One region of the Phycicoccus sp. DTK01 genome, then DNA from elsewhere that is predicted to be linked to it. Evidence: predicted binding sites of a transcription regulator. Region 1 holds the regulator's gene; each other region holds the start of a gene.
What was found. The regulator LexA, encoded in region 1, represses DNA repair genes until DNA is damaged. The targets are predictions, from matches to a motif close to TCGAACANNTGTTCGA.

Region 2: the regulator LexA is predicted to act here: its motif matches at 3,079-3,094, upstream of J3473_RS09960 (alpha-ketoglutarate-dependent dioxygenase AlkB).
Region 3: the regulator LexA is predicted to act here: its motif matches at 2,798-2,813, upstream of J3473_RS14645 (HNH endonuclease signature motif containing protein).
Region 4: the regulator LexA is predicted to act here: its motif matches at 5,036-5,051, upstream of J3473_RS02495 (DUF222 domain-containing protein).

What each region holds. Positions count from the first base shown of each region.
Region 1 is NZ_BOPU01000001.1:44,500-51,759, reverse strand. Features, by position in the region: gene J3473_RS00270 (cobalamin-binding protein) at 1-286, opposite strand, end outside; gene J3473_RS00265 (N-acetyltransferase) at 343-924, shown strand; gene J3473_RS00260 (hypothetical protein) at 1,142-1,321, opposite strand; gene J3473_RS00255 (LysM peptidoglycan-binding domain-containing protein) at 1,593-1,994, opposite strand; gene lexA (transcriptional repressor LexA) at 2,245-2,961, shown strand; gene J3473_RS00245 (DUF4259 domain-containing protein) at 2,989-3,411, opposite strand; gene J3473_RS00240 (succinylglutamate desuccinylase/aspartoacylase family protein) at 3,421-4,416, opposite strand; gene J3473_RS00235 (RimK/LysX family protein) at 4,416-4,892, opposite strand; gene J3473_RS00230 (RimK family alpha-L-glutamate ligase) at 4,916-6,115, shown strand; gene J3473_RS00225 (GNAT family N-acetyltransferase) at 6,125-6,634, opposite strand; gene J3473_RS00220 (NAD-dependent protein deacetylase) at 6,631-7,260, opposite strand, start outside.
Region 2 is NZ_BOPU01000003.1:515,029-522,288, reverse strand. Features, by position in the region: gene recO (DNA repair protein RecO) at 1-399, opposite strand, end outside; gene J3473_RS09975 (DNA-3-methyladenine glycosylase) at 698-1,534, opposite strand; gene J3473_RS09970 (hypothetical protein) at 1,586-2,281, shown strand; gene J3473_RS09965 (SDR family oxidoreductase) at 2,303-2,983, opposite strand; gene J3473_RS09960 (alpha-ketoglutarate-dependent dioxygenase AlkB) at 3,115-3,741, shown strand; gene J3473_RS09955 (iron chaperone) at 3,757-4,101, opposite strand; gene J3473_RS09950 (VOC family protein) at 4,121-4,435, opposite strand; gene J3473_RS09945 (PfkB family carbohydrate kinase) at 4,484-5,362, opposite strand; gene leuA (2-isopropylmalate synthase) at 5,369-7,111, opposite strand.
Region 3 is NZ_BOPU01000007.1:33,295-40,554, reverse strand. Features, by position in the region: gene J3473_RS14650 (helix-turn-helix transcriptional regulator) at 51-1,139, shown strand; gene J3473_RS14645 (HNH endonuclease signature motif containing protein) at 1,185-2,765, opposite strand; gene J3473_RS14640 (CdaR family transcriptional regulator) at 3,794-5,110, opposite strand; gene J3473_RS14635 (DUF2877 domain-containing protein) at 5,187-5,996, shown strand; gene J3473_RS14630 (FdrA family protein) at 5,993-7,260, shown strand, end outside.
Region 4 is NZ_BOPU01000001.1:542,516-549,775, forward strand. Features, by position in the region: gene lnt (apolipoprotein N-acyltransferase) at 1-1,449, opposite strand, end outside; gene J3473_RS02475 (hotdog domain-containing protein) at 1,464-1,856, opposite strand; gene J3473_RS02480 (OAM dimerization domain-containing protein) at 1,853-2,644, opposite strand; gene J3473_RS02485 (lysine 5,6-aminomutase subunit alpha) at 2,641-4,248, opposite strand; gene J3473_RS02490 (GNAT family N-acetyltransferase) at 4,376-4,957, shown strand; gene J3473_RS02495 (DUF222 domain-containing protein) at 5,063-6,499, shown strand; gene J3473_RS02500 (hypothetical protein) at 6,530-6,967, opposite strand; gene J3473_RS02505 (amidohydrolase) at 7,090-7,260, opposite strand, start outside.

The DNA of each region.
Region 1 (7,260 bases):
CGCAGACGGCGCAGAGGTCCTGGGTGACGACGAGGTCGGCGTCGAGGTCGGCGAGGGCGCCGGCGTCGAGGTGGTAGAGGTCCTCGCCGCGCTCGACGGCGGCGCGCACCGCGGCGTCGATCTCGCCCGGGGCCAGGCCCTCGGGCAGCGCGGAGGTGGAGACCACCCGGCGCGTGCGCGCCTCCGGCGGGAAGTCGCACTCGAAGGTCACGCCGACGACGTCGTCCCCCGCCCCGAGGGCGAAGAGGATCTCGGTGGCCGAGGGGATGAGGCTGACGATGCGCACGCCCCGACCCTACGGAGGTGGTGGCGCGGTGTCGGTGCGCGGTGCTTGGCTGCGACATGACCACCTGGGAGACCCACCCCGTCACGCCCGACCGCTTCGAGGACTTCGCGGACGTCGTCAACCCCAACCGGCGTGCGACGCACTGCTGGTGCCTCTCGCACCGACTGCGGCAGCGCGAGATCGACGAGCTCGGCGACGGCAGCCGCGAGCAGGCCGCCCGCCGGCTCTGCGAGCGCGAGGTGCCGCCGGGGGTCGTCACCTACCGCGACGGCGTCCCGGTCGGGTGGTGCAACATCGGCGCGCGCAGCGACATACCGCGCCTCGTGCACTCGACGAGGATCCACCCGGTCGACGACGTCCCGGTGTGGAGCATCGTCTGCGTCGTGGTCCGCGGCGGCCACCGGCGCCAGGGGGTGACGGCGCACCTCATCGAGGGCGCCGTGGCCTGGGCGGCCGAGCAGGGGGCGCCGGCGGTCGAGGCCCACCCGGTCGACCCCGGCGAGCGGCGGATGGACCTGACGATGGCGTTCGTCGGGACACGGGCGATGTTCGAGCGGGCCGGCTTCGAGGAGGTCGGCGTCACCGACGCCACCGCGAGCGGGATGCCGCGCCTGGTCATGCGGCGGACCCTGGCCTGACCCTCGGCCCGTCAGCGCCGGGGACGGCCGATCCCCCCACCCGGACCCGGTCGGGGGTCGGAGTGGGGGGACCTGCGGTGCCCCAGCGACGTGAGGGCCGCGGCCTCCCTGCAGACGACAGCCAGCGCCGCCCGCTCCGTCGTCGCGTCGGTGGAGAGCCAGCGACGACGAGGGGGTGCGACCCGGGGACCCTCTGTGTATCCCCGGGCCGCACGTCTCATTCCCCGGGGCTCTGGCTGTGGTGCACGAGTGCCGCCGTGTAGGCACCGTGCCAGCCGCCCGAGGTGGCGGACCCGCGCGCTCCGCAGCCGCACGACCAGAGCCACCGGCCCTGGCCGCCGCACTGGACGACCGGGTGGTGGGTGAGGCGGTAGGAGCCGCGACGACGTGTCCGCATGCCCTGAAGTCTGTTCGTGCACAGGGGGGTCGCGCAGCGCCGGAGGGCGCCCGCGGGCCGATGGGCCCCGGAGGTCCGACAGGTCGGGGGATGCCCCCTCCCCCGTTCGGCCGAGCGTGGCGCGCTTGACAGGGGTGAGCGGCCGGCACCGACCCGGCACAGCACGGAGGGCGCCGTCTCCTCTGCACGGGAGACGACGCCCTCCGGCGTCCGAGTCGGGTCGAGGGACTCGGGGATCGTGGTGCGCCCGACCGGACGCCCCCGCGGCGGCTCAGCCCGCGGGGACGACCAGCTGCTGGCCGGCGCGGATCTGCGCAGTGCTCAGCCCGTTGGCGAGCTGTATGGCGACGATGCCGTCGCTGATGGACATCGAGGGCAGCTCACGGGACGCGATCTCGGACAGCGTCTGGCCGGGCGACACCGACACGGTGTGGGCCGGCTCGACGGCGCCCGCGCCCCCGAGGCCGCGCAGGCCGAGGGCCGCCGCCAGCGCGAGGGTGGCGAGCACGAGCAGCACGAGGCGGCCGCGGCGGGTGATCCGCAGCGCCGGCTGTGCGGCGCGGGCCGCACGCCCTCCGGTGGCGCCGCCCTCGAGGACGACGAGCCGCGGGCGGCGCGCCGGCACGGGGCCGGTGTGGCCGAGGTCGGTGGGGTCCCAGGCGATCGCGCTCATCATGTCCTCCATCCCGGCGGCCGGGGCCACCGTCGAACCGGTGTTCGATAGAACGTCTGTACGAGTTATAGCACGCACGTTCGAGGCGGACAAGACACGCGTCGAACACATGTTTGAGTTCGAGGCCCGTCGCTCGTAGGATGTCCGCATGCAGATCAGACTGCATGTCACCACCGACAGACCGTCTGACCTGCGAAAACACCGGTCAGGCCCCCCGTCGGCACGGGGCGGCCGCAGCGAAGGGGTCGAGATGGCACGTCCGAGGAACGCCGACATCCACGAGATGCCCGACCGCGGCGACGGCGGGGACCTCACCCACCGCCAGCGCAAGATCCTCGAGGTCATCCGCAACGCCGTCGACCGGCACGGCTACCCGCCGAGCATGCGCGAGATCGGCGAGGCCGTCGGGCTCACCTCCCCCAGCTCGGTCGCCCACCAGCTCTCGGCGCTGGAGCGCAAGGGCTTCCTGCGTCGCGACCCCAACCGGCCGCGCGCCATCGAGGTCGTCTCCCCCGACCGCCAGGGCTCCGGCTACCGCCGCCCCGAGGCCGACGAGGTCGTCGACGTCACCGGCGAGGGCGACGAGCGCCCCGAGGCCTCCTACGTCCCGGTCCTCGGCCGGATCGCCGCCGGTGTCCCGATCACCGCCGAGGAGGTCGTCGAGGACGTCTTCCCGCTGCCCAAGCAGATCGTCGGCGAGGGCAGCCTCTTCCTGCTCAAGGTCGTCGGCGACTCGATGGTCGACGCGGCCATCTGCGACGGCGACTGGGTCGTCGTGCGCCAACAGCCGACCGCCGAGAACGGCGACATCGTCGCGGCGATGCTCGACAACGAGGCGACGGTCAAGACCTTCAAGCGGCGCGACGGCAAGGTCTGGCTCATGCCGCACAACCCGGCCTTCGAGCCGATCGACGGCGACCACGCGACGATCCTCGGCAAGGTCACCGCGGTCCTGCGCCGCGTCTGACCCCCTCGACCGGGGCGGCCGCGGCGCTCAGTCGTCGCGGTCGCCCAGCCAGGCGAGCGCCCGTCGGCACCCCCCCACCGCCTCGTCGGCCAGACCCGCCTCGTCCCACAGCTCCCACCACTCGCCCTCCCGCGAGCGGATCGCGTGTCGAAGCACCCTCCGCGACTTCTCGACCAGCTCCTCGTCGTCGGGCAGGGGCTGCTCGGCCAGCCACTCGGGGAGGTACGGCTCCCCCGCGGCCTCGCGCGGGCTCAGGCTCGCGCCGACCGCCGCCGCGGCGGCCAACGCCTCGCTCAGCTCCGGGGCGTCGGCGCTCCCCGGCGACGCAAGGACGGCGTCGAGGACCGCGAGCACCCGGCTCGCGCGGTCGTCGGGGGCTGCGTCCTCGAGGTCGTCCAGCAGGTCGAGGGCGTCGTCGTTCTCGAAGGGTCCGGTCCCGGTCGCTCCCATGCGACCAGCCTAGGACCCGGCGGTCGCCGGCGGGGTGGGCTCCTCGACCTCGGCGATGTGGACGACCGCGTCGCCGGAGTTGACCAGCGGCGCCTCGGTGCGCCCGACGACGATGCCGGAGCGGTCGGCGTGCACCAGCCGCACCCGCTTGCCGAGCGAGTCGAAGAGGCCACCGAGGCGCGCCCCGCGCTCGACGCGCTCCCCCAGCGCGACCTCGAGGTGGAGCATGCCGGTGCCGCGCGCCCGGACCCAGCCGCTGCGGAACGACACCGCCGACGGCGCCGGCGGGTCCTCGGCGACCGGCTCGGTCATCCCGAGCGCGGCGAGCACGCGGCGCACGCCGAGCACGCCGGCGTCGACGGCCCAGCGGTCCATCCGCCAGGCCTCGCCCGCCTCGTAGAGCAGGACGGTCGCGCCCCGCTCGCGGGCGGCGTACCGGAGCGAGCCGTCGCGCAGCTTCGCGTTGAGCATGACGGGGGCCGCGAAGGCCTCGGCGAGCGCGCGGGTGCGCGGGTCCTCGAGGTCGGCGCGGACCTGCGGCAGGTTGGTGCGCCGGTCCGAGCCGGTGTGCAGGTCGATGCCGACCTCGCACTTGTCGACGACCTCGGACATGAACAGGTGCGCGATGCGCCCGGCGAGCGAGCCGCGCGGCGACCCCGGGAAGGAGCGGTTGAGGTCGCGGCGGTCGGGCAGGTATCGCTGCCCGGCCGAGAAGCCGAGGACGTTGACGATGGGGACGGCGATCAGGGTGCCGCAGAACGCCTTCGGGTCGAGCCCGGCGACGACCTGACGCACGACCTCGACCCCGACCGCCTCGTCGCCGTGGATGGCGGCGTCGACCCAGACGGTCGGCCCCTCCTCGCGCCCGTGGACGACCCGGACGGGCAGCTCGACGTCGGCGCCGGTGACCAGACGGGTGATCGGCAGCGACACCGACTGCGTGCGCCCGGCGCGCACGCGCACGTGGCCGATCTCGAAGGAGGGTCGCAGGGGGCGCCGGGCCATCAGGCCCTCCCCCGGTTGCGCCGGCGCATCGCGAGCGGCGGACGGCCGCCGAGGTAGGAGCGGCCGGGGTCGACGGCGAAGCCCTGGCGCAGCGCCTCGCGGCCGACGAGCATCCGGAAGCCCATCTCGTCGCGGCGCGCGAGCGTCATCTCGGCGGCGACCGTGCGGCCCATGAGGACGAGGTCCATCGCGACGACGAGCCGCTCCTCGGCGTGGCCGGAGGACGAGCGGACCTCGCGCACGTCGAGCACGGGGCACTCGCACTGGACGGCGTCGGCCTCGGAGCGCTGCCACGGCTGGATGCGGAAGCGGGCCCACCGCTCGCCGTCGCGCTCGAGGTCCTCGAGGTCGAAGGCGTGGATGGACGAGGACCGCGCGCCGGTGTCGAGCTTGGCCTTGACCCACGGCACGCCGACCGCCGGGAGGCTGACCCACTCTCGCCAGCCCGCGAGGGTGTAGGAATGGCTGTCCGTCATCCGTCCTCTCCCGTCGGGAAACCATGAAGCTCGCGATCCTCTCCCGCGCGCCTCGCTCGTACAGTACGCAGCGCCTGCGCACCGCCGCCCAGGACCGTGGCCACCAGGTCAAGGTCCTCAACACCCTCCGCTTCGGCATCGACCTGTCCGGGGACGAGCCGGACCTCCAGTTCCGGGGCAAGCGGCTCTCGACGTACGACGCGATCCTGCCGCGGATCGGCAACTCCATCACGTACTTCGGCACCGCCGTCGTGCGGCAGTTCGAGCAGATGGACGTCTACACGCCCAACACCTCGTGGGGCATCGCGAACTCGCGGGACAAGCTGCGCGCCACCCAGATCCTGTCGCGGCACAACATCGGGATGCCGCCGACGACCTTCGTCCGCGATCGCGCCGACGTCATCCCCGCCATCGAGCGGGTCGGCGGCGCGCCGGTCGTCATCAAGCTGCTCGAGGGCACCCAGGGCATCGGGGTCATCCTCGCGCCGGAGATGAAGACCGCCGAGGCCATCATCGAGACGCTGCAGTCGACGAAGCAGAACGTCCTCATCCAGCGCTTCGTCAAGGAGAGCAAGGGCCGCGACATCCGCGCGCTCGTCGTCGGCGACCGCGTGGTCGCCGCGATGCGCCGGGTGGCCAAGGGCGACGAGTTCCGGTCCAACGTGCACCGCGGCGGGTCGGTCGAGCCGGTCGAGCTCGACCCCGACTTCGAGCGCGCCGCCGTCCGCTCCGCGCAGATCATGGGCCTGCGGGTCGCCGGTGTCGACATGCTCGAGAGCGACGAGGGGCCGCAGGTCATGGAGGTCAACTCCTCCCCCGGCCTCGAGGGCATCGAGACCGCGACCAAGCTCGACGTCGCGGGCGCGATCATCGACCACATCGACAACCAGGTCGCCTTCCCCGAGATCGACGTGCGCCAGCGCCTCACCGTCTCGACGGGCTACGGCGTGGCCGAGATCGCGGTGCACGAGGCGTCCGACCTCGTCGGGAAGTCGTTGGGCGACAGCGGTCTTCGCGAACGCGACATCACCGCGCTGACGCTGCACCGCGGGACGATGGTCATCCCCAACCCCAACAGCCACCACGTGCTCGAGGCCGGCGACCGGATGCTCTGCTTCGGCAAGCTCGAGGAGATGCGCTCGATGATCCCCAGTCGCCGCCGGCGCACGCGCAAGGTCAAGCGCCTGCCGAAGGAGCCGATCCACGACGTGCGCCCCGAGTGAGGCGAGGCGTCAGCGCCCGTCGGGGTGCGGGCGCTGCCAGAACGCGGTGTCGACGCGGCGGCCGAGCTTGTAGCCGACCTCGCGCAGCGTGCCGACGTGCTCGAACCCGTGGGCCCGGTGCAGCGCCTCGCTCGCCGGGTTGGGCTGCGCGATGACGGCGACGCAGGTGTGCACGCCGTCGGCGTCGACCCGCCGCAGCAACTCGGCGTAGAGCCGGCGGCCGAGGCCCTGTCCGCGGGCGTCCTCGGCGAGGTAGACCGACACCTCGCGGGTGCCGTCGTACGCGGCGCGCGGCCGGTAGGTGCCCGAGAACGCGTAGCCGAGCACGTCGCCGCCGGGCGCGACGGCGACGAGCACGTGGTCGCCGGGGCGCGTGGACGCGACGCGGTCGGCGTAGTGGTCGTCGGGGCGCGGCTCGAGGTCGAACGTCGCGACGGTGTGCCGGACGGCGTCGTTGTAGATGACGGCCATCCCCGGCAGGTCCGCCGGTGTGGCGGAACGGATCTGGGCCGCGGTCACGCGGCCGCCCCGTCGCGCAGCAGCTGCTCGAGCGTCGGGGCGAGGGGCGCGTCGACCCGCAGGGCCATGTGCTCGTCGCCGCGCGTCGGCCCCCTCGTCACGGCCGCCACCGGGATGCCCCGGCGCGCCGCGTGCCGGACGAACCGCAGCCCCGACATCACGGCGAGCGAGGAGCCGAGGACGAGCAGCGCGGGCGCGGCGTCGGTCAGCGCGAAGCACGCGTCGACCCGCTCGCGCGGCACCGAGCCGCCGAAGAACACGACGTCGGGCTTGAGGGTGTCGGCGCCGCAGACGAGGCAGAGCGGGAGCCGGAAGCCGGCCACGGCGTCCTCGGGCAGGACGACGTCGCCGTCCGGGCGGATCTGGCTGCTCACCTGCGAGCCGTCCGGCGCCTCTCCGCGCACCCGCTCCTCGAAGCCGGGGTTGGCGGCGGCCATCCGCGCCTGGAGCTCCTCGCGGCCGGTGCGGTCGTCGCAGGTGAGGCAGACGACCTCGGCGAGGGTGCCGTGCAGCTCGGTGACGTCGTGCGAGCCGGCCGCCTGGTGCAGCCCGTCGACGTTCTGGGTGATGACCGGGCCGAGCAGTCCTGCCTCCTGGAGGGCGGCGACGGCGTGGTGCCCGCGGTT
Region 2 (7,260 bases), on a different contig from region 1:
GAGGCCGGGGTCGTGCTCGCGGTGGGCCAGGCTGCGCAGCGCGCCGGCGAGCAGGAGGTACTGCTGGAGGGCGGGCTCGCGCTCCTCGGTCAGCCGGTCGCAGGTCTCGAGCACCGCCGTGGCCGCCGTCCACGCGGGGTAGTCGCGGGCGATCGCCTCGCCCCACGGGTCCATCGTCTCGACCTGGGTGACGGTGTCGAGGGTGCGGCCCTCGTAGCACTGGAGGTCGATGTGCATCCCCGGCTCGAGCCGCGCCCCGAACCGGGAGCGGGTGCGGCGCACGCCCTTGCCGACGACCCGGAGCTTGCCGAGGCGCCGGGACAGGACGGTGACGATGCGGTCGGCCTCACCCAGCTTGTGGGTGCGCAGGACGATCGCCTCGTCGCGGTAGAGGGGCACCGCACCATCATCCGCCCCCGCACCGACATCCCCGGCGCCGCCCCGCCGACGACCCCGCCCCGGACATCCCCGCACGTGCGGGGTTGTCGCTGTCCCTCCCTCTCCCGGCGCACGCCAGGCCCGCACGTGCGGGGTTGTCGCGGCCCGGCGCCCACCCAGCGCACGCCAAGCCCGCACGTGCGGGGTCGTCACGGCCCGTCGACGACCTGCACGCGACCGTGGCGCACGACGTGGGGTCATCGCCCCCGCTCTGGCGCCACGAGGGACGCCACCATCCGCGCCCCGGCGTCCGCCGGTGTCAGCGGGGGTCGAGGGCGTGATGGGTCCACAGGTGCACGACGGCGAGGCTGCGGTGTGGCGCCCAGGCCTCGGCCAGCCGGGCCGCCTCGCGCGCCGGCACGCCGCCGAGCGCCTTGCGCAGGACGAGGTCTCCGGGCAGGAAGACGTCGGGGTCGCGCAGGCAGCGCATCATCACGAGGTCAGCGGTCCACGGGCCGACCCCCGGCAGCGCGAGGAGCTCGGCCCGCCGCGCGGTCCGCAGCGCCGGGTCCGGCTCGGCCTCGAGCGACAGCCCCCCGGCCACCGCGGCGCCGAGGGCCAGGAGCGTGCGGGCGCGGGCGCCGGTGACACCCACCGCTCGTTGCAGCTCGTCGGGGTCGGCGGCCGCGAGCGCCATCGGCTCGACGGCCAGCAGCGCCGCCAGCCGGGTCGCGAACACCCGGCCGGCCGCGAGCGACACGTGCTGCCCGAGGACGACGTTGACCGCGGCGGCGAACGGGTCCGGCGCACCGGGGACACGCACGTGCGGCCGGGCCCGGACCAGCGCCCCGAGGACGGGGTCGTCGGCGAGCGCCGCCACCCCCGGCGCCGGGTCGAGGTCGAGCCCGAGCCACCGCCGCCCCGCCATTAGGGCGCCCGCCGCCCCCGGTCCCCCCGAGCGCAGCACCGGCGCACCGGACCCCGGCAGCACGACCTCGAGCCACCCGTCCCCGACCGACCGCCGGTGGATGCTCCCGCCGGGCTCCACCGTGGTCGTCTCGACGCCGTCGACGGCGTGCGCGACGAGCCAGGCCCGCAGCGCCGGCACGTCGACCGGCGCGGACACGACCTCCTCGGTCAGGGGCGGGACGGGCACGCGACCATCCAACCCCACCCCGGCGACACCGCTGCGCCCTACGCTGCCGGGATGACGGAGCAGCCGTTCTTCGACCCGTGGCCGGAGCCGGAGGAGCACGAGCACGACCAGCCCGAGTACGACATCCCGTGGATGCCCCCGCGGCACGTCGTGGGGGTGACCGTCCCCCTCGACGTCGAGATCTTCACCGGCCCCGACGTCGTCGTCCGGGCGACCCGGGCGCGTGCCTTCTCGCGGGGTCTCGAGATCGAGGTCGAGGCGTGGGTCCGACCCGGCGCCACCCGGCCGGTCGACGACGTCGCGCACGGCTGGGAGCAGCAGGAGCCGCGCTTCGGCGTCCGGCTCGCCGACGGGACGCGCCTCGGCCACCGCCCCCCGCACGGGCCTCCGGACGAGGACGCCGGCCCCTCGACCCTCGCGCAGACCGGCGGCCAGGGCGACGCGCTGCGCTCGAGCCGCTCGTGGTGGCTGCATCCGTTCCCCGACGGCGACGCGCTCGAGCTCGTCGTGCGCTGGGACCACCTCGGCGTGCCCGAGAGCGCGGCCTCCCTCCCCCTGGCACCGCTGCGCGAGGCCGGCACGCGCGAGCACGTCCTCTGGGACCCGCCTCCGCCGCCCGGCGCGGACGGGGTCGGCTGGTTCGCCTATGCGCCGATGTCGGGCGCCGCGTACGGCTCATCGCTGGCGATCACGTGGGACGACGACGAGGACGAAGAGGCCCGCGAGCGCGCCGACGAGGAGGAGTAGGCCCGCCCACCACGACCGGGCTCAGGCGAAGTCGCCGGATGCCACCTCGGCCGTGCGCTGCCAGATCGCGTCGAACACGACCTGCGCGACCCGCTGGGGCTCGAGCCCCTGCGGGAGCGACGGCGCCGTCCCGGCGAGCGGGCGCGTCGCGAGCCCGGTCTCGGTGTGCGGGGGCCTCAGGTCGATGACCTGCACGCCGCTGCGGCGGGCCTCGCGGGCCAGCGCGCGGTCGGCGGCGGTCAGGGCCGCCTTGGCCGCGGCGTAGGCGACCATCCCGGGCAGCGGTGCCTCGGCGACGACGGCGCTGATGTTCGCGAGGTAGCCCTTGGTCTCGGCCAGGGCGGGCAGCACCCGGCGCGCGAGGAAGAGCGGGCCGATGACGTCGGTGAGGAAGAGCTCCTCGATGACGGCGTCGTCGGTGTCGACGAGCGTCCCGAAGGCGACGACGCCCGCCGCGTTGACGACCCCGTCGAGCCGTCCGTGCTCCTGGCGGCAGTGCGCGACGAGCCGGTCCCCCAGCGCGGCGTCCCCGATCTCGCCCACCACCTGGGTCGCCCCCGGGACGGCCTCGTCCAGCCGACCCGCGTCCCGTCCGACCGCGACGACGGTGGCTCCCCGCTCCTGCAGCCCCCGCGCGACCAGCCCGCCGAGCACCCCCGAGGCACCGACGACGGCCACGACCTGTGCGTTCTCCTCGCTCATGGCGCCACTCTCGCAGCGGGCGCCGCGCGCCCGCGGGCACGGACCCGGCGCCTCCGGCGCGCGTCGAACGTGGGGCGAGACCGTGGGGCGAGATCGTGGACACGTGTTCGATTCCGGGCTACGCTCACGACATGGCAGTGCTCCAGGGCTCGCTCCTCGACCTCGCCGACGGCATCGAGGTCCGGCCGCTCGGCGACTCGGTGCGGCGCACGGTGCTCGACCACGGCGCGTGGGTCGACGAGCGCACCGGATGGGTCGGTGGCGCCGACGAGCTCTACGAGGCGCTGCGCCGTGACGTCCCGTGGTTCGCCGAGCGGCGGCAGATGTACGACTCGGTCGTCGACACCCCGCGCCTGCTGTCCTTCTACGGGGAGGGCGACCCGCTCCCCCACCTCGCGCTCGAGGAGGCCCGCGACGCCCTCTCGGCGCACTACGCCGCCGAGCTCGGGGAGCCGTTCGTCACCGCCGGCCTGTGCCTCTACCGTGACGGGCACGACTCGGTCGCGTGGCACGGCGACCGCATCGGGCGCAGCCGCAACCAGGACACGATGGTGGCGATCCTGTCCGTCGGCGCCCCGCGCGACCTCCTGCTCCGCCCGCGCGAGGGCGGCGCCTCCCGCCGGTTCGCCGCCGGGCACGGCGACCTCCTCGTGATGGGCGGCTCCTGCCAGCGCACCTGGGACCACGCCGTCCCGAAGACCGCGCGCCCCGTCGGTCCGCGCATCAGCATCCAGTTCCGGGTGCGGGGCGTGCGCTGACGCGCGAGGAGCCGTTCAGCCGCGGATGCTCGCGACGCGGAACTCGACGACCCTCCGGACGAGCTCGAGCGGCAACGGCCGGTCCAGAGGCAGCTGCACCGAGCCCTTCCCCTGCCGGTAGGCGGCGAACTCCTCCGCGAAGGCCTCGTGCCCGTTCGGGGTCGCGTAGAAGCCGACGTGCCGCTCGAACCCGGCGAAGTAGACCAGCGGCTTCTTGTCCAGCTTGTACGCGGGCATGCCGTAGGCCATCGACTCGACCGCGCCCGGCGCCACCTCGCGGACGACCCGGCGCATCGCGTCGAGCCGCTCGCGCACCTCGCCCTCGAAGCCGGCCAGGTACTCGTCGACGGTGTCGGCCATGGGGGCTCCTCGGGGGCGGTCAGTCGGTGAGGACGACGCGGTTGCCGTCGGGGTCGGCGAGCCGCAGGATGCGCACGCTGCTCGCCTGCTCGACACCCTCGTGGGCGACGCCGGCCGCGGTCAACCGCGCGGCGACGGCGTCGAGGTCGAAGACGGTGACGGTGCAGCCGGAGCGACCCGCCGCGTCGGGCTCGCGCCAGACCTGCAGGCCCGCACCGGGGCCGAGGCGCCACTCGAGCAGGCCGTCCATCGGGCGCTCGTCGGGCCCGCGCCCGAGCAGCGCCGTGTACCAGCGCTCGGCGGCATCGAGGTCGGAGACGCGGAGGTTGGGCATCACGAGGGTCGTTTCCATGTCAGGGCAGACCCGTCCCGGGGCAGGAACTCATCGCTGCCGCGCCCAGCCGAGGGCGCCCGGGTGGGCCACCGAGCGCGAGGCGACCTCCACCGCGCGGGCCAGGGCTGCGGGCAGGTCGTCCGCTCCCCCGCGGCCGAGCTCGGCGAGGAGCGCTCCGTGCAGGACGTCACCGGCCCCGAGGGTGTCGACGACGTCGACGACCGGCACGGGCACCTCGCCGTGCAGACCGCCCGCCCAGCGCCAGCGCACCGGCCCGGCGCCGTCGGACACCGCCGCCCACGACGGCCCCGCCGTCAGGACGGCCTGGAGCGCCCCGGCCGACCCCGGGTCGCCCGGCACCGTGAACGCGGACGACAGCACGGCGAGGTCGGTCTCGGCCAGCAGCTCCTCGAGCCCCGGCTTCCACGAGCCGCCGTCCAGGAGCACCGGCACACCCCGCCGCCGGGCCGCCCGCGCGACCGCCACGGCGACCGGCAGGTGGTGCCCGTCGACGAGCACCGCCGCCACCCCGTCGAGCAGGGCGTCGAGCGCCGAGTCCGACGGCGCCCCGAGATCCGTCACCCCGACGGCGTTGCGCGACACCACGGCCCGCTCCCCGGTCGCCTGCGTCACCAGCACGGTCGACAGGGGCGGCTCGAAGGCCGGGGGCGCGAGGTCGGTCACCGCGACACCCCCGGAGGCGAGCTCGCGCAGCACCACCGCCGACAGCGGCCCGCTGCCCACCGCTCCGACGAACCGGGTCGGCACACCGAGCGCGGCGGCGGTCAGGGCCGCGTTGCACGCCGGGCCGCCCGCGGTCACGTCGGCCGCGAGCGCCACGACCTTCTCGTCCGGGCCCGGCACGGCCTCGACGACCTGGACGACGTCGACCGTCGCCAGCCCGCACGCGAGGACCGTGCCGGACACCGGCGCTCAGCCCTCGGTGGGAGCGCGCTCGGCGCGGTTGACCGCGGAGAGGATGGCCCGCAGCGACGCCTTGACGATCGACTCGTGGAGCCCGACGCCCCAGAGGACGCGGTCGCCGACGGCGCACTCGACGTAGGCGGCCGCGCGGGCGTCGCCACCGGCCGACAGCGCGTGCTCGTGGTAGTCGAGGACGCGGACGTCGACGTCGAGGGTCGCGAGCGCCGCGGTGAAGGCGTCGATGGGTCCGTTGCCGCGGCCGTGGACCGGGGTGTCGACCCCGTCGACCCGGATGACGGCGTCGATGACGTCGGTGCCGTCGTCGGAGCCGGCGATCGTCGAGCGGACCGGGCTGAACCGGCCCCACCGGTGGTCGGGCGACTCGGCGTGCAGGTACTCGTCGGCGAACATCGCCCAGATCTCGGCGCCCGAGAGCTCGCCGCCCTCGGTGTCGGTGCGGCGCTGGACGACGTGGCTGAACTCGACCTGGAGGCGGCGCGGCAGGTCCAGCCCGTGCTCGGCCTTGAGCAGGTACGAGACCCCGCCCTTGCCGGACTGGCTGTTCACGCGGACGACGGCCTCGTAGGAGCGCCCGATGTCGTGCGGGTCGATCGGCAGGTACGGCACGCCCCAGTCGAGGTCGTCGATGCTCGTGCCCTTGTCCTTCGCCCGGCGCTCCATGTCCTCGAGGCCCTTCTTGATGGCGTCCTGGTGGGAGCCGGAGAAGGCCGTGTAGACGAGGTCGCCGCCCCACGGGTGCCGCTCGTGGACGGGCAGCTGGGTGCAGTACTCGACGGTGCGCCGGACCTCGGCCATGTCGGAGAAGTCGATCTCGGGGTCGATGCCCTGGCTGAAGAGGTTCATCCCGAGGGTGACGAGGCAGACGTTGCCGGTGCGCTCGCCGTTGCCGAAGAGGCAGCCCTCGATGCGGTCGGCGCCGGCGAGGTAGCCGAGCTCGGCGGCGGCCACGCCCTCCCCGCGGTCGTTGTGCGGGTGCAGGCTGACGACGACGGACTCGCGCCGGTCGAGGTGGCGGATCATCCACTCGATGCTGTCGGCGTAGACGTTGGGCGTCGCCATCTCGACCGTCGCGGGCAGGTTGATGATCATCTTGTGGTCCGGCGTCGGGTCGATGACGTCGATGACCTCGTTGCAGATGCGCACGGCGAACTCGAGCTCGGTGCCGGTGTACGACTCCGGCGAGTACTCGTAGTAGACGTCGGTCTCGGGCACCGTCTCCTCGAGCTTGCGACACAGGCGCGCGGCCTGGAGCGCGATGTCGACGATGCCGTCCTCGCTCATCCCGAAGACGACGCGGCGCTGGAGGACCGAGGTCGAGTTGTAGAAGTGGACGATCGCCTGCTTGCTGCCGCGGATCGCGTCGAAGGTCCGCTCGACGAGGTGGTCGCGGCTCTGCGTGAGGACCTGGATCGTCACGTCGTCGGGGATGTGCCCGCCCTCGATGAGCTCGCGGCAGAAGTCGAAGTCGGTCTGGCTGGCGCTCGGGAAGCCGACCTCGATCTCCTTGTAGCCCATCCGCACGAGGAGCTTGAACATCCGCATCTTGCGCTCGGAGTCCATCGGGTCGATGAGCGCCTGGTTGCCGTCGCGCAGGTCGACGGCGCACCAGCGCGGCGCCTTCGTCATCGTGCGGTCGGGCCAGGTGCGGTCGGGGAGGTGGACCTCGATCTGGTCCTGGAACGGCACGTACTTCGCCGTCGGCATCCCGGAGGTCTGCTGGGGGTGGATCATCTCTGCGCTACGCCTTCGTCTCGTCTGCGGGGGCCGGCCGGGTGCAGCAGGAGCTCCGCGACGAGGGGCGGCCGATGTCAGGCCCCGCCGCGGCAGCGAAGGAGGAGGCGCGAGGAACGCACACGTCGAGCATGCCACAGGGGTCGCGG
Region 3 (7,260 bases), on a different contig from region 1:
CCTGTGCGCCTTCGGCTCCGTCCGGGGTCGGCCGGGGCGAGACTACGGCCATGGGGACCGGCCGCGTGGCGAGGCCCGGCCGGTGGCGAAGCCTGCGCGACCGGCTGGAGGAGTCGCTCGCACCGACCCTGGAGCCGACCGTGCTCGCCGAGCGGGTCTACGCGGCGGTGGCCGCGCACGCCCCCTACGACTTCGCGTGCCTCGCCTTCACGGATCCCGCCTCGGGGGTGGTCACCTGGGCGTCCAAGACCCGCTCGCTGGGGGTGGGCGACGAGGAGTTCTCGGCGTCGGAGTACGGCGGGCCGGACGTCAACAAGCTCGCGGACCTCGCGCGGCGTGACCCGCCGGTGGGGGCCCTGTGGGTCGACACGGACGGGCGTCCGGAGACGTGTCGGCGGCACCGTGAGTTCATGCACCCGCGGTTCGGGTTCACCGACGAGCTGCGCGCCGTGTTCGTCAGCCGGGGCGCGAGCTGGGGAGCGCTCGGCGTGTACCGCGGGCCGGGCGACCCGCCCTTCACGCAGGCGGAGGCCGACGAGCTCGGCGCCGCCTGCCCGACCATCGCCTCGGCGATCCGCCGCAGCCTGTTCCGGCCGGTGCCCGCGACCGGCCCGACCGGCCCGACCGGCCCCGCGGACCCGGGGGTGGCCGTCGTCGTCGTGGACGACGCGGACCGCCCCACGCTGGCCACGCCCGGCACGCAGGCGGCGATCGAGCAGCTCGGTGGCCTCGAGTCGGGGTCGCTGCCGGCGAGCGTCCTCGCGGTGGTGGCGACCACGCGCGCGGGGGGAGAGCCGTTCCAGAGCCAGGTGCGGACGACGGACGGGCGCTGGCTCAGCGTCCGAGCGGCGCCGCTGACCCCCGGCGGACCCACGGACCTCGCCCCCGCGGGCCGGATCGTCGTCAGCATCGACGCCGCCCCGCGCTCGGCCGTCAGCCGGATGGCCCTCGCCGCCCACGGGCTGAGCCGGCGCGAGGAGGACGTGGCCGTGCTCGTGCTGCAGGGGCTGGACACCCGGGCGATCGCCGCGTCGCTGCACCTCTCGCCCCACACCGTGCAGGACCACCTGAAGTCCGTGTTCGCCAAGCTCGGGGTGTCGAGCCGGCGCGAGCTGACCGCGCGGCTCGTCCTGGAGTGACCGACGGGCCGACCGGCTGGGCACGCCTCTCGCGGTGCGTCGACGTCAGAAGGGGGGAGGGGCGGTCGACGTCGGCCGGCGTGACCGGTGGCGCGGCCGGACGACACAGGTCATCGGGACGCGCGGGCGGACGACGTGGACGCGGCAGGCCGGGGCGCGGTGCGCGTGCTCGAGCTGGTGCTCGACGGCCGAGTGGGGGCCGTCGGGCAGGACGAGCCGCGGCATGCCGCGGGGCGGGGGACTGGCATCGGTCCCGGTGTCCGGCAGCACGGTGAGACCGAGCCGGTCGGGCGGATGGGTGGTCCGGACCCGGCCGGTGGGGTCGGTCCAGGTCATCGTGGCGTCCGGGTGGAGGACGGCCCGCCAGCCTGGGCGCTGCTTGGTGCGGTGGTGCCGACGGCACAGGCAGACGAGGTTCGAGGCGCTGGTTGGCCCGGTGGGGAACGGGACGACGTGGTCGAGGTCGCAGAACCGGGCGGCGACGTGGCAGCCGGGGAAGCGGCAGTGCTGGTCGCGGTCGCGGACGAAGGCCGCCAGCCGGGCGCCGGGTCGGTAGGCCGCGGTGGCGAGGGTGTCCTCGGGATCGACGGGCGCGCCGGTGGTCGGGTCGCAGCGGAGGAGGGGCGTCGCGTCGGCAGCGTCGGTGCCGCCGCTGCGGTCGAGGGCCGCGGCCAGCCATCCGCGGGGGACGAGGACCGAGGCGCCGGGGCGCAGGCCGGTGACCTCGACGAGGTCGGCGTCCGAGACGACGGCGGCGGGCTCCACTGAGTTCCGTTCGGCGGCAGCGGTGGACCCGTTCGGAGTGGCAAGGACGACCCGGACGTCGATCGTGGCCTGTCCGATGACGAGGTCCGTGAGCGCCTTCGCGCGGGCGCGGTCGATGCGGTCGCAGACCCCGTCGGCGACGTACTGCTGGGCGAGCCGGTCGATGGCCGCCCACGCCGCGCAGGCCTCTTCGGACGGGAACGTGCCGTGCCAGGTGTCGACGCCCGGCTCGTCGACCCACCGTTGCAGGGAGGACTCCGAGCGGGTACGGATCGCGCGCTGCCGCAACAGGTCCGGCGAGATGCGGCTGAGGACGCGGCGCACCCGCCGCCTCAGCACCGGCGCGGCATCGCGGTCGAGGTGCTCGTTGATGGTCGCGACCACCGTCGCGGCCACGTCGGCGGGCACCTCCTCGAGCTCGTGGGCGACGACCTGGGCGCGGAAGGCGTCGAGCCGGCCGGCGGCCATCGCGTCGTGCAGCCCGCCGAGCCCGGTGTGGGTGCCGGTCCCGTCCGGGCCGTCGGCCGCGCGCCGGACGGCGTCGCGGACCCGACGCTCCGCGGCGACGGACGAAAGGCACAGGACGCCGGAGACGATGGCCGGCGCGTCGAGGGCGACGTGCCCCGGCGCACGACGGCGCCCCACGAGCGTGCCGTCCTCCTCGATCTCGGTCTCCAGCGCGGCCAGGGCGACGATCGCGCTGTCCTGCAACGCTGTCGCGACGTTGACGAGGGCCTGCAGCTCGCCGACGAGAGCCGCGCAGTCGCCGAGCGAGCCACCGACCGGAGTCGGGGGCTGGGTCTCGACGAGGAGCTCGCGGGCAGCGAGGACGGCCGCTGTGACCTGTGCCGGGTCGAGCATGAGCACCCCCTCGTTGCGAGGGTCCCAGTCTATCGAAAGCCTGTTCGAACCGCAAGAGCGAGATCGTCCAATCATGCTGTCGGCCAGTGCTTTCCATCATGTCCGAAGGGATCAGCCTGGATGATCGCACCTGGGCGCAATCAACCTCGGCGTCGGCCAGGTCGACGTCGTGAGCGGAAGGCGGTGTCGGGGCTTCGTGAGTACGCCATGATGCCGACATGGTTGTCTGGCGACGACACGGGGCGGGTGAGTGGTGGCGACGTCGCGTCACGATGCGATCTGGCGGTCACCGGTCGGCGCCAGCTCGCTGTCCGCGCGCGCGGACAGGCGCCGCTCTGGCCCTGGCCGTCGCGGTCTTCTCCGGGTGCGAGAGCCCAGAGATCGGTGGGCTGAACGTCCGCAACGGCACTGAGGAGACGATTCGGGTCGTCTTCCTCTCACCCACGCCTGCTCGGACTGGTGAACCCATCGAACCGGGACTGCAAGTGGCCACGGGGTTGGCGTACGGAGACAACTGCAGTCGATGGGCGCCGCTGGAAGTCATCAACGCGCGTGGCGAGCTCATCGCGCGCACGGGGTCTCCGTGCGGCCTGAGGACGTGGGTCATCACGACGCCGACCATGGCGGTTCGCAACCAGACGGGTGTGGTCCTGAGCGTCGGGACACGAACCGCGGGCCTTGGCTCCGGCGTCACGGTCCAGCCCGGCGACACGGAGGAGGTTCCCGTGGCCACCGACTCGCATGGCTGCGCCGCGGGCGTCTCCTACGTCGCTTGGGGACCGACCGGCGAGGAGCTGGCCACGACGGAGCAGCCGTGCCTCGGTGACGACTGGGTTGTCTCTCTGCCCTGAGTCGACCTGCCCCACTCCGCCGCCGGCCGACCTCGCTCAGAGCGGCGTGAGCAGATGTGCACGTCGAACCTGCAGTAGCGGATACACGCTGTGCGCCCGTTGGAGATGCTCGCCCGGAGATGCTTGTCACGGCACCCTCGGACGCCCCACTGGTCTCCCATCGGCAGCGTCTGGCTGTCAGAGGCCCTTCATGCGGTGGACGCGCAGCGCGAGGGCGAGCGTGAGGCGCAGCTGGGGGTCGGTCGTGAACGGGCCGAGCATCCGCTCGAGCTTGGCGATGCGGTAGCGCAGCGTGTTGTAGTGGAAGAACAGCCGGCGCGCGGTCTCGGCGACGTTGAGGTTGGTGTCGATGAGCACCGACAGGGTGTTGCGCAGGTCGGCGTTCTCGGGGACGTCGTCGGTCGCGAGCTCGCCGAGGCTCTCGGTGACGAAGCGCCGCAGGTCGGCCGAGTCGGGGACGAGCGCGAGCAGGCGGTAGATGCCGAGCTCGTCGAAGTGCGCGAGCCCGGAGTCGCCGTGCACCTGGCGCCCGACGTGCACCGCCGTCAGCGCCTCGTCGTAGGCGCGGGGCAGGTCGGCCGGCGAGGTGACGAGCCGCGAGACACCGGTGGTGAAGGTGCGCCTCCCGCCGCCGCCGTCGCCGCGGACGACCCGCGCGAGCTCTGCCACGGGTCGCAGAACGGCCTCGGTGTCGGCGTCCTCGTCGACCGGCAGGAGCACGACGACCTCCTGGCTGAACCCCGCGACGGCCACGGAGGTGTCGCGCGAACGCACCGCCTGGGTCCACGCCCGGACGAATCGGTCCTGGAGGCCGCGCACCTCCTCGGCACTGCGGGTCGTCGCCGAGTCGTCCTCGTCGGTCTCGGCGGCGACGACGACGAGCGGCCGGTCGACCCGCCACCCGAGGGACGCCGCGTGCGAGGCGACGTCCGCGGGGTCACCGGCGCGCCCGGCGAGGGCGTCGCGCAGGAACTCCGCGCGGTACTTGCCCTCGACGGCGGCGACCGCCTGCTCCTTCGTGATGGCCAGCGCCGCCACGGTCGCCGCCCGCTCGAGCATGTGGACGTCGGTGCGGGACAGGGCCGGACCGGGGGAGTACGCGCCGAGCATCCCGAGGTCGGACGAGCCCGCGACGATGCGCACGAAGGCGCGGGTCGGGTCGGCGCCGCGGTCGGGGTCGCGCCAGCCGACGGGCTCGTCCTCGACGAGCAGGCGCCCGGTGCGGTCGAAGCAGGCGAGGTCGGTCACGTCGTCGACGCCGTCGAGCGAGCCAGCCTGCGACAGCAGGCGGCCGTCGGTCGTCGTCACGGTCGCCGCGCCGCCGAAGAACCCGGCGACGGCCTCGGCGACCTGCGCCAGCCCCCCGCCGTCGAGCACGACGTGGACGAGGACACGGTGCACCTCGTCCTCGCGGGCGAGCAGGGCCCGCTGGTGCTCGACGAGGGCCGCGAGCTCGACCGGGTCCGCGCTCTGCTCCGGCGGGACGGCTGGCAAGGTCTGTGCGCGATCGGGCCCATCGTTGGCAACTCTGACCATCCGGGCACTCTAGCGGCGTCACTAGCGTCTCGGTATGCCCATCCCGGACCCCACCGCCGCGCCCCGCGTGCTGGCCGGTGCGGTCTCGCCGCTGACCGCCGACCTCGTCCACGGTCCGCCCCGACGCGCCGAGGTGCTCGCTGCCGGCCGCGTCGGCGTCTACCTGCGGCTCGACGGGCGCGTCCTCCCGGTGCTCGGCCCGGACGCCGTCGCCCTCCCGTCGGCCCTGCGGGTCACCGAGCCCCTCGACGTCGCCGCCCTCGCCCCGGGGGACGCGGTCTTCGTCGGCGAGGGGAGGGTGCGCCTGCCCACAGCCACGGTCGTCGCGCGGCGCACCTGGCGTCCGGCGCGCGTGCCGACGGGGCACCTCGGCCTCGACGACGGCCGCGTGGCCGCGCTGCTGGCCGCCGCCACCGTGGAGGCTCCGGGATGGCTCGTCGCCGGCACCGCGGGCGCCGTCTCCGATGCCGAGCCGGAGGTCGCCGTCCGCGCCCTCGTCGGCCGCGGGCCGGGGCTCACCCCGAGCGGGGACGACGCCCTCGCCGGCGCACTCCTCCTGCACCGCGCCGCGGGCGTCCCCTCCGACGCGCTCGCCGCCGCCGTCCGTGGGCGGCTCACCGCGACCACGGCGGTCTCGGCTGCCCTCCTCGAGGGCGCCGTCGACGGCTGGGCCACGCCGGACGTCGTCGCGCTCGTCTGCGCCGTCGCCCGCGCCGACGCCGCCGGCGTCACCACCCATCTGCCCGCCGTCCTCGCGGTGGGGCACACCTCCGGCCGCGACGTCGTCACCGGGCTCGCCGCCACCCTCGCCGTCCTGGCACCCACCGGAAGGATCGCCGCATGACCGTCCACGTCGAGCTCCGTCGAGGGGCCTACCACGACTCGGTGAGCCTCATGCAGGTCTCCCGCAGCGTCGCCGGCTCCCCGGGGGTGCAGGCGGCCCAGGTCGCGATGGCCACCGAGCTCAACGTCGACGTCCTGCGCCAGATGGGCTTCGAGGTGCCGGCCGACGCCGGGCCCAACGACATGGTCGTCGCCGTCCGCGCGGACGACGAGGCCGGCGTCGAGAGCGGCCTCGCCGCCGTCGAGGACGCCCTGCGCGCCCTCTCCGCCAGCTCGTCCGACACCGGCGCGGCCGACGAGGTCCCGCCGGCCACGCTCGGCTCGGCCATCCGCCGGGCCGGCGCCGGCCTCGCCGTGGTCTCGGTCCCCGGCGCGCACGCCGTCACCGAGACCTACGACGCCATCGCCGCCGGGGCCTCGGTGATGCTGTTCTCCGACAACGTCTCCGTCGAGGACGAGGTCGCCCTCAAGGACGCCGCGGCCGCCGCCGACGTCCTCGTCATGGGGCCGGACTGCGGCACCGCGCTCGTCGGCGGGGTCGCGCTGGGGTTCGCCAACGTCGTGCGCCAGGGCCCGGTCGGCATCGTCGCCGCGTCGGGCACCGGTGCGCAGCAGGCGATGTGCCTCCTGGAGGCCGCGGAGGTGGGCGTCAGCCACTGCCTCGGCGTCGGCGGTCGCGACCTCAAGGCCGCCGTCGGCGGTCGCTCCACGCGGCAGGCGCTGCGGGCGCTCGCCGACGACGCGTCGACCGAGTGGGTCCTCGTCGTCTCCAAGCCCCCGGACGACGCCGTGCTCGAGACCGTGCGGGCGGAGGCGGCCGACCTCGGCCTGCGCGTCCACTGGGCGACCCTCGGCGCCGGCCGCCCCGACCTCACCGCCGCCGTCGAGCAGGCGCTCGCCGCGGAGGGCGTCACCGTCCCGACCTGGCCCGCGACGACCGCCACCCCCGAGGACGCCGGCCTCACCGTCGGTGCGGCCCTGCGCGGCCTCTTCTGCGGCGGGACCCTGGCCGAGGAGTCGCTGCTGGTCGCCACCGAGACCCTCGGCCCGATCGCGTCCAACCTCGGCCACGAGCCGGCGCTGGGCGCCGACCTCACGGACACCGGGCACGTCGTCGTCGACTTCGGCGCCGACGAGCTGACCCGCGGCCGCGCCCACCCGATGATCGACCCGACCCTGCGGATGGAGCGGATCGCCGCCGAGGCCGCCGACCCGACCTGCGGCGTCCTCCTGCTCGACCTCGTCCTCGGGCACGGCGCCCATCC
Region 4 (7,260 bases), 500 kb from region 1:
CGGGGCCTCCCCCACCCGGTCGGCCGGCGTCGTCTCCGTCCGCACGACGACGGGTTCGGCGGCCTGTGCGGCGGTGAAGAGCCCGGTCTCGGCGGAGACGCTGCCGTCGGGTGCGACGAACCCGGAGACACCGACCGTGGAGACGTGGACGACGCTGCGGCCGTGCTCGATCGCCCGGATGCGCGAGATCGCGAACTGCTGCTCGCTCTCGGCGGTGTAGCCGAAGGTCGCGTTGTTCGTCTGGACGACGAGCACCGAGGGCGTGGTGCCGGCCGCCGCGACGCTGTCGCGCATCAGGCCGTCGTAGGCCACCTCGAAGCAGATGGTCGGCAGGGCCACGTACTCGCCGCCCGCCGTCGGCACCCGGAAGACGCCGATCGTGTCGCCGGCGACGAAGTTGCCGGCGAGGTTGGCCATCGGGGTGAACATCGCGAAGAACTCGCGGTGCGGGATGTACTCGGCGAACGGCACCGGGTGCAGCTTCGTGTAGCGCTGCGGCTGACCGGAGCCGGTGTAGAAGAGCGAGACGTTGGAGTTGGCCCCGACGGGCTCGGCGAGCACGGCGCCGATCATGAGCGGGACGCCGACCTCGGCCTGCGACGCGCGGATCTCGGCGTCGGCGTCGGCGTTGCGGAACGGGTCGATGTCCGAGGCGTTCTCGGGCCAGACGACGAGGCTGAGGTCCTCCGGGGCCTTCTTCGCGAGCTCGAAGGTGCCCTTGACGTGGTTGTCGAGCACGGCCCGCCGCTGGGCGTTGAACTCCAGCCCCGCCGTGGGGACGTTGCCCTGGACGAAGCCGATCGTCTCGGGGCGGCCGTCGGTGGGCAGGGGCAGCAGTCCGGCGGCGAGCGGGGCGACGGCGACGAGGAGCCCCGCGACGACGCGGCCCGGCCGGCGTCCGACGAGGCCCCACCCGAGGGCCAGGAGGCCGGTGCCGACGACGGCCACGGCGAAGGTGACCCCGGGGGCCCCGAGCCAGCGGGCGACGTGCGCCAGCGGGCTGTCGGCCTGGCTGAAGGCCAGCCGCGCCCACGGGAACCCGCCGTACGGAGTGGTGGAGCGCGCCCACTCCTGGGCCACCCAGGCGAGCGGGACGAGGAGCAGCGCCGCGCGTCGGTGCCCGGCAGCGACCAGGCGTCGCCCGGCGTACCCGACGACGGCGCCCATCACGGCGAGGTAGAGCGCCTCGAGGGTCGCGAGGGCGAACCAGGGCAGCCTGCCCACGTACACCCCGGACCACGAGAGGGTCGGGACGAAGAACGCCAGGCCGGCGACGAGGCCGAGGAGGAACCCGCGCGCGGCGCCGGCCACGAGGACGACGGCCCCGAGCAGCGCCACGCCGACCGGGGCGAGCCACCACAGGTCGTGCGTGGGGAAGGCGAGCCAGAGCGCGAGGCCGGCGAGGACGGCACCGACGAGGGCGGCCGGCAGCCGGAGCGGGGTGGGCACCGGCCCACGGTAGGTCACCCGGCTGGGGGGACCACGACCACCCCGCGGGCGGTCGTGGCGAGCACCGGCGGGTCAAGGACGTCGGCCGCCGACTCCCCGCGCTCCGGGGCGCCACGGCCGACGACGCGGACCTCGAACTCCATCTCGCGCGAGCGGCTGCCGACCCGGACGATCCGGGCCTCGATCTCGATGACGTCGCCGGCCCGCACCGGCGCGCGGAACTGCACGTCGGAGTAGGAGGCGAAGAGGCCCTCGTCGCCGTCGGTGACGATGCACATCTCGGTGGCGACGTCGCCGAACGCGGCGAGGCTGTACGCGCCGTCGACGAGGTTGCCGGCGTAGTGCGCGTGCGAGTACGGGACGTAGCGGCGGTGGGTGACGGTGCGGCCGACCTCGGCTCGGGTCATCGCTGCTCTCCTCGGGGGTCGGTGCTCGTGCGGGGGGCGACGAGCTCGTGGACGAGGTAGGACGCCACCTCGCCGGGTGTGGTGCCGCGGCCGAAGACGCGGTCGACACCGAGCGCCGAGGCCGAGCCCTCCTCGAAGCGGGGGCCGCCGACGACGAGCAGCGGCACCTCCCCGGCGGGGAACGCCTCGCGGAAGGCGGCCGACATCGTCGTCGTGTTGTGGATGTGGGCGTCCTTCTGGGTGACGACCTGCGAGACGAGGACCGCGTCGGCGCCGACCTCGCGGGCGCTCGCCACGAGCTCCGGCACGAGGACCTGGGCGCCGAGGTTGACGACCTTCATCTCGCGGTAGTACTCCAGGCCCTTCTCACCGGCGAAGCCCTTGATGTTGAGGATGGCGTCGATGCCGACCGTGTGCGCGTCGGTGCCGATGCACGCGCCGACGACGACGAGCTTTCGCCCCAGGTGGCTCCGGATCGCCTGGTTGACCTCGGCCGAGCCGAGCAGCGGGAACTCGCGCTCGACGACCTGGACCTCGCGCAGGTCGACGAGGTGGGTGACCGAGCCGTAGACGACGAAGAACGTGAAGTGCGGTCCCATCGCCTTGGCGTGGACGAGCAGCGCCGGGCTCATGCCCATCTTCGCGGCCAGCTGGAGGGCGGCGCCCTCGGCGCGCTTGTCGTGCGGCAGCGGCAGGGTGAAGGAGACCTGCACCATCCCGTCGCCGGTCGTGTCGCCGTAGGGGCGCACGAGGGGGCCGGGCGTGGCCGGGGTGGGGGTCGCGCTCATCGGGTGGCCCCTTCCTCGAGGAGGGCGGTCGCGGGGTTGTCGTAGCCGTCGGCCTTGACGAAGACGCCGTCGAGGCCCTTGCCCTTGGTCGGCGGCCGCTTCATCGCGCCGAAGGTGCCGTCGGTGATCGCGGCGAGCAGCGGCTGCGGGTACTGGGTGCCGCGGGTGCTCGTGTCGGTGACGATCGTGTCGAGCAGGTCGACCGCCTCCGAGAGCACCTGGCGGGCTCGGGTCTGGATGAACCCGTCGCGCGGCGGGTGGAAGTCCTCGGTGAGGCCGCCGGCCGCGTCCATGACGTAGCGGACGTTCTGGAGGGCGAGGTCGCGGTCGGAGAGCCACGGCGTGACGACGGCCTCGGTCATCATCCCGACGAGGAGGATGCCCTGCCCGGTCATCGCGCCGACGAGGTTGAAGAACCCGTCGAGGAGGTAGCCGCGGAAGACGTCACCGGTCATGTGCTTCGTCGGCGGCATCCACTTCAGGGGCGCGTCCGGGAAGAGCTGACGGGCGAGCAGGGCGTGGGCCAGCTCGATCCGGAAGCTGTCGGGGATGTCGGGGTTGATCTCGAACGCGTGCCCGAGGCCGAGTTGCCAGTCCTCGAGGCCCGCCTCCTTGGCGAAGTACTCGTTGAGCAGCTGGCTGACCGTGACGGTGTGCGCGGCCTCGACGGCGTCGGCGGTCGTCAGGTAGTTGTCCTCGCCGGTGTTGATGATGATGCCGGCGCGCGCGTGGACCTGGCGGCTGAAGCGTTGGTCGACGAAGGTGCGGATCGGGTTGATGTCGCGGAAGAGGATCCCGTACATCGAGTCGTTGAGCATCATGTCGAGCCGCTCGAGCCCGGCGAGGGCGGCGATCTCGGGCATGCACAGGCCGCTGGCGTAGTTGGTCAGGCGGACGTACCGGCCGAGCTCGCGGCTGCTCTCGTCGAGGGCAGCGCGCATCAGGCGGAAGTTCTCCTGCGTCGCGTAGGTGCCGGCGTACCCCTCGCGCGTCGCGCCCTCGGGGACGAAGTCGAGGAGGCTCTGCCCGGTGGAGCGGATGACCGCGATGATGTCGGCGCCCTCGCGGGCGGCGGCCTGCGCCTGCGGGATGTCCTCGTGGATGTCGCCGGTCGCGACGATGAGGTAGACCCACGGGGTGCGCGGCGCGTCACCGACCTTGGCGATCATCCGCTCCCGGGCGCGGCGCTGGGAGTCGACCGTGCGGACGCCCTTCGCGACGGCGCTGCGGGCGGCCTTGCGCGAGCCGGTGAGGTCACGCCCCTCGGGGAGGCGGAACGACACTCCCCCGCTGCTCGCCTTCTGGGCGAGCGTCAGCAGGTCCGGGGCCTCGCCGCGGCGCAGGGCGTCCCAGACCGGGGTGGTGACGCCGTGCTCGAGCCCGACCTCGCCGCGCACCGCGTCGACGAGGTGGTTGACCCACGGCGTGCCCTCGTGGTCGGCGCCCGAGAGGCCGGCCAGGCGCAGCGTGGCGCGCTCGACGGAGACGGTCGTGTGGGCTCGGGCGAGGTCGACGACGGGCTTGCCGGCGCGCCGTGCGAGGCTGCGGGCCTTGCGGACGACGGCGGGGTCGAGGTCGAGCAGGGCAGGACGACGCGAAGACACGGCGTCAATCTAGCAATTCGGCCGCAGGACTTGTAGCGGATCCGGCCGCGCGCCGCAGATCCTCGCGGCGCGACCCGGGCGCGTGAGCTGGATGGAGGTGCTCGTCCCCGTCTGGTTCGATCGAGGGATGAGCGACGACCCCGGCCTGCCCCCGGTCCGCCCGCGCCGGGACGGGGACCTCGTGCTCCGCCCGGCCGTCGAGGCGGACGTCGCGGCCGTCATGGCGTGGCGCAACCACCCCGACGTCGCCCGGTGGCTGCTGCGCACGACGATGACCGAGGCCGAGATGCTCGAGCGCCTCCGGGATCGACCGGAGTGGACCCTGCCGCTCGCCGTCGAGCACGAGGGGCGCGTCGCGGGGACCGCTTTCGTCGACGTCCTCGACGGCATGGGTCAGGACGGCGGCACCGAGCACCTGCGCTCCGAGGGGCTGGTGGGGTACCTGTTCGACCCCGCGGTGCACGGGCGAGGCCTCGCGAGCCGCACGCTGGTGGTGCTCCTGGAGATCGCGTTCGAGGACCTGCGGCTGCGGCGGGTGACGGCCGGCTGCTTCGCGGACAACATCGGTTCGTGGAAGGTCATGGAGAAGGCGGGGATGCGGCGCGAGCAGCACGGCGTCCGCGACTCCTGGCACGCCGAGCTCGGGTGGGTCGACGGCCTGACCTACGCCCTGCTGCGCGAGGAGTGGATGGAACGGAAAGCGCGCTGAACGTCGTTGAGGGCCGCTCGAAACCGGCTGTCGTGGGCGGATATTCGTTGTCCACAGATGCCTACTGACCTTTGCCCGTCGAACACGTGTTCGGTACACTGAGGCATGGACACCGAGACCCTCTCCCGCAGCATTGCGGGGCTGCGCGAGGAGTGCGCGCGGCTGGGTCGTGAGCTGGCGGAGTCGGGTCAGTCGCTGTCGGAGGACGAGGCGTTCGCGCTGGCCGGGCAGCTGCAGGGCGTGGTCAACGCGGCCGAGGGCGCGACGGCTCTGGCGGGGGCCTGGGGAGCCCGGTTCGAGCTGACCCTGCTGGGGACCGAGCGCATCCACCCGCTGGGGTACATGGACCAGATGGCCTCGACGCAGATGGCGCTGGCGACCGGGCTGACCGAGGGCCTGGCCTCGCGCAAGGTCTCCCTCGGGGCGGCGCTGGGTGGGTGCTTCCCGCGGCTGCTGGAGCTGTTGCTGGCCGGTGAGGTCCCGGCGGCGTCGGCGCACAAGGTCATCGACGCCTGCGCCGGTCTGGACGCCGAGGCCTGCGGGCAGGTGGACGAGGCACTGGCGCCCCGGCTGGGATCGATGGACCCGGCGCGGGTCGCGGGTGAGGCGCGGCGGGTCGCGACGCGGGTGGCGGCCGACCAGGTCGCGGCGCACGTGGCGCGGACGCGCAAGGGGCGGCGGGTGGAGGTGTGCCCGGGTGAGGACGGCCTGACGGAGTGGTTCGCGTCCCTGCCGACGGCGACGTCCTCGGCGATGTGGGCGGCGGTGGAGGAGCTGGCCGGTGGCTACCGGCAGGTCGACGAGGGCCTGTCGGTGCCGGAGTCGCGCGCGGACGCGTTGGCCGACCTCGTGCTGCGCAACGTCAAGGTCTCGGCGCAGGTCACCCTCGGGGTGCCTGTAGTCACGGACCGGCCGGCGCCCGAGGAGCAGTGCGGGACGAGGTTCCGGGTGGAGTGGGACGACGAGGACACCCTCGTGGACGCCACCACCGGGGAGGTCGTCCGGTACGGCGACCTCGACGCTGACTCGCGCGAGGAGCTGTCGTGGTTGGAGGAGCCGGCCGAGCTGGACGGCGACCTCGCCTACACGCAAGCGGTCGTGTCGCCGGGGTATGCGGTGTCGGGGACGCAGCTGCCGGGTCTGGGCTGGGTCGACCCCGCCACCCTCGCCAACCTCCTCAAGCTGCTGCCGTTCGAGGTGGCCCGCGCGGTCCTCGAGGCCGACACCGGCACGCTGGCATCGCTCACGACCGCCGCGTACAAGCCCTCGACGGCGATCAGCGAGTTCGTGAAGACCCGGGACGGGACGTGCCGGATGTGGGGCTGCACCCGACCCGCCGAACGCTGCGACCTCGACCACGTGAGGCCCTGGCCCGTCGGCCAGACCACCCCGACCGGGCTGGAGGACCTCTGCCGACGCCACCACCGCTTCAAGCAACAGAGCCGGTGGCGACCCCGCCTCACCCCCGACGGCACCGTCACCTGGCACGGCCCCGACGGCGCCACCCGCACCACCGAACCCCAGCACCGCGTGCAGCGCTGACGCGCGGGTGGACGCCGCGGGGCGGCGACGTCAGGGCTCCTCGGGGAGGTCGAACGGCACGTCGCCCGAGCCGTCGTCGAACACCTCGCTCGAGGGGACGCCCGGGTAGACCTCGGTAGAGCGGGAGGCGATGTTCGAGAACACGACGAGCGCGATGATCGCGACGACGACGAACAGCACGATGCCGACCGGGCTCGTCGGCATGCTGCCCCCGGACCGTCGTGACCGGTGGTGGCGCATCTGCTGCTCGTGCGTCCACAGCGGTGACTCAGCGCCGTGCATCCCCGGGATCCCGTGGCCATGCACCCCGTGAACCCCGTGCATCCCGTGGTGGTCGATGCCTCCGGCGGGACCGGGGTCGAACGAGCCACTCCCGGAGTCGAAGCCGCCTCCGCCGAACGAGCCGGAGTCGAAGCCTCCCCCGCTCGACCCGGAGTCGAACCCGCCGCTCGCGCCGCCGTCGCTCATGACTGCCTCCCCGCTGCCGTGGTGTGGTCCTCGTGCCATGGACGCACGCGACGGCCGAAGCGTTGCACGGCGCCAGCCTGCGCGCGACGGGAACCGACCGGACGCGCCGAGCGACGTGGGGCTCAGGCCGAGGCGTCGTGCAGGACGACCCCGTCACGCACGGTGAGCAGGCACTCCGGCAGCGGCGCACCGCCGCCGAGCGCGGGCAGGTCGTCCGCGGCGTAGGCCGGGACCGAGAAGACCGCGAAGGAGGCGGCCGCTCCGACCGCGAGGACGCCACCGTCCCGCCCGGC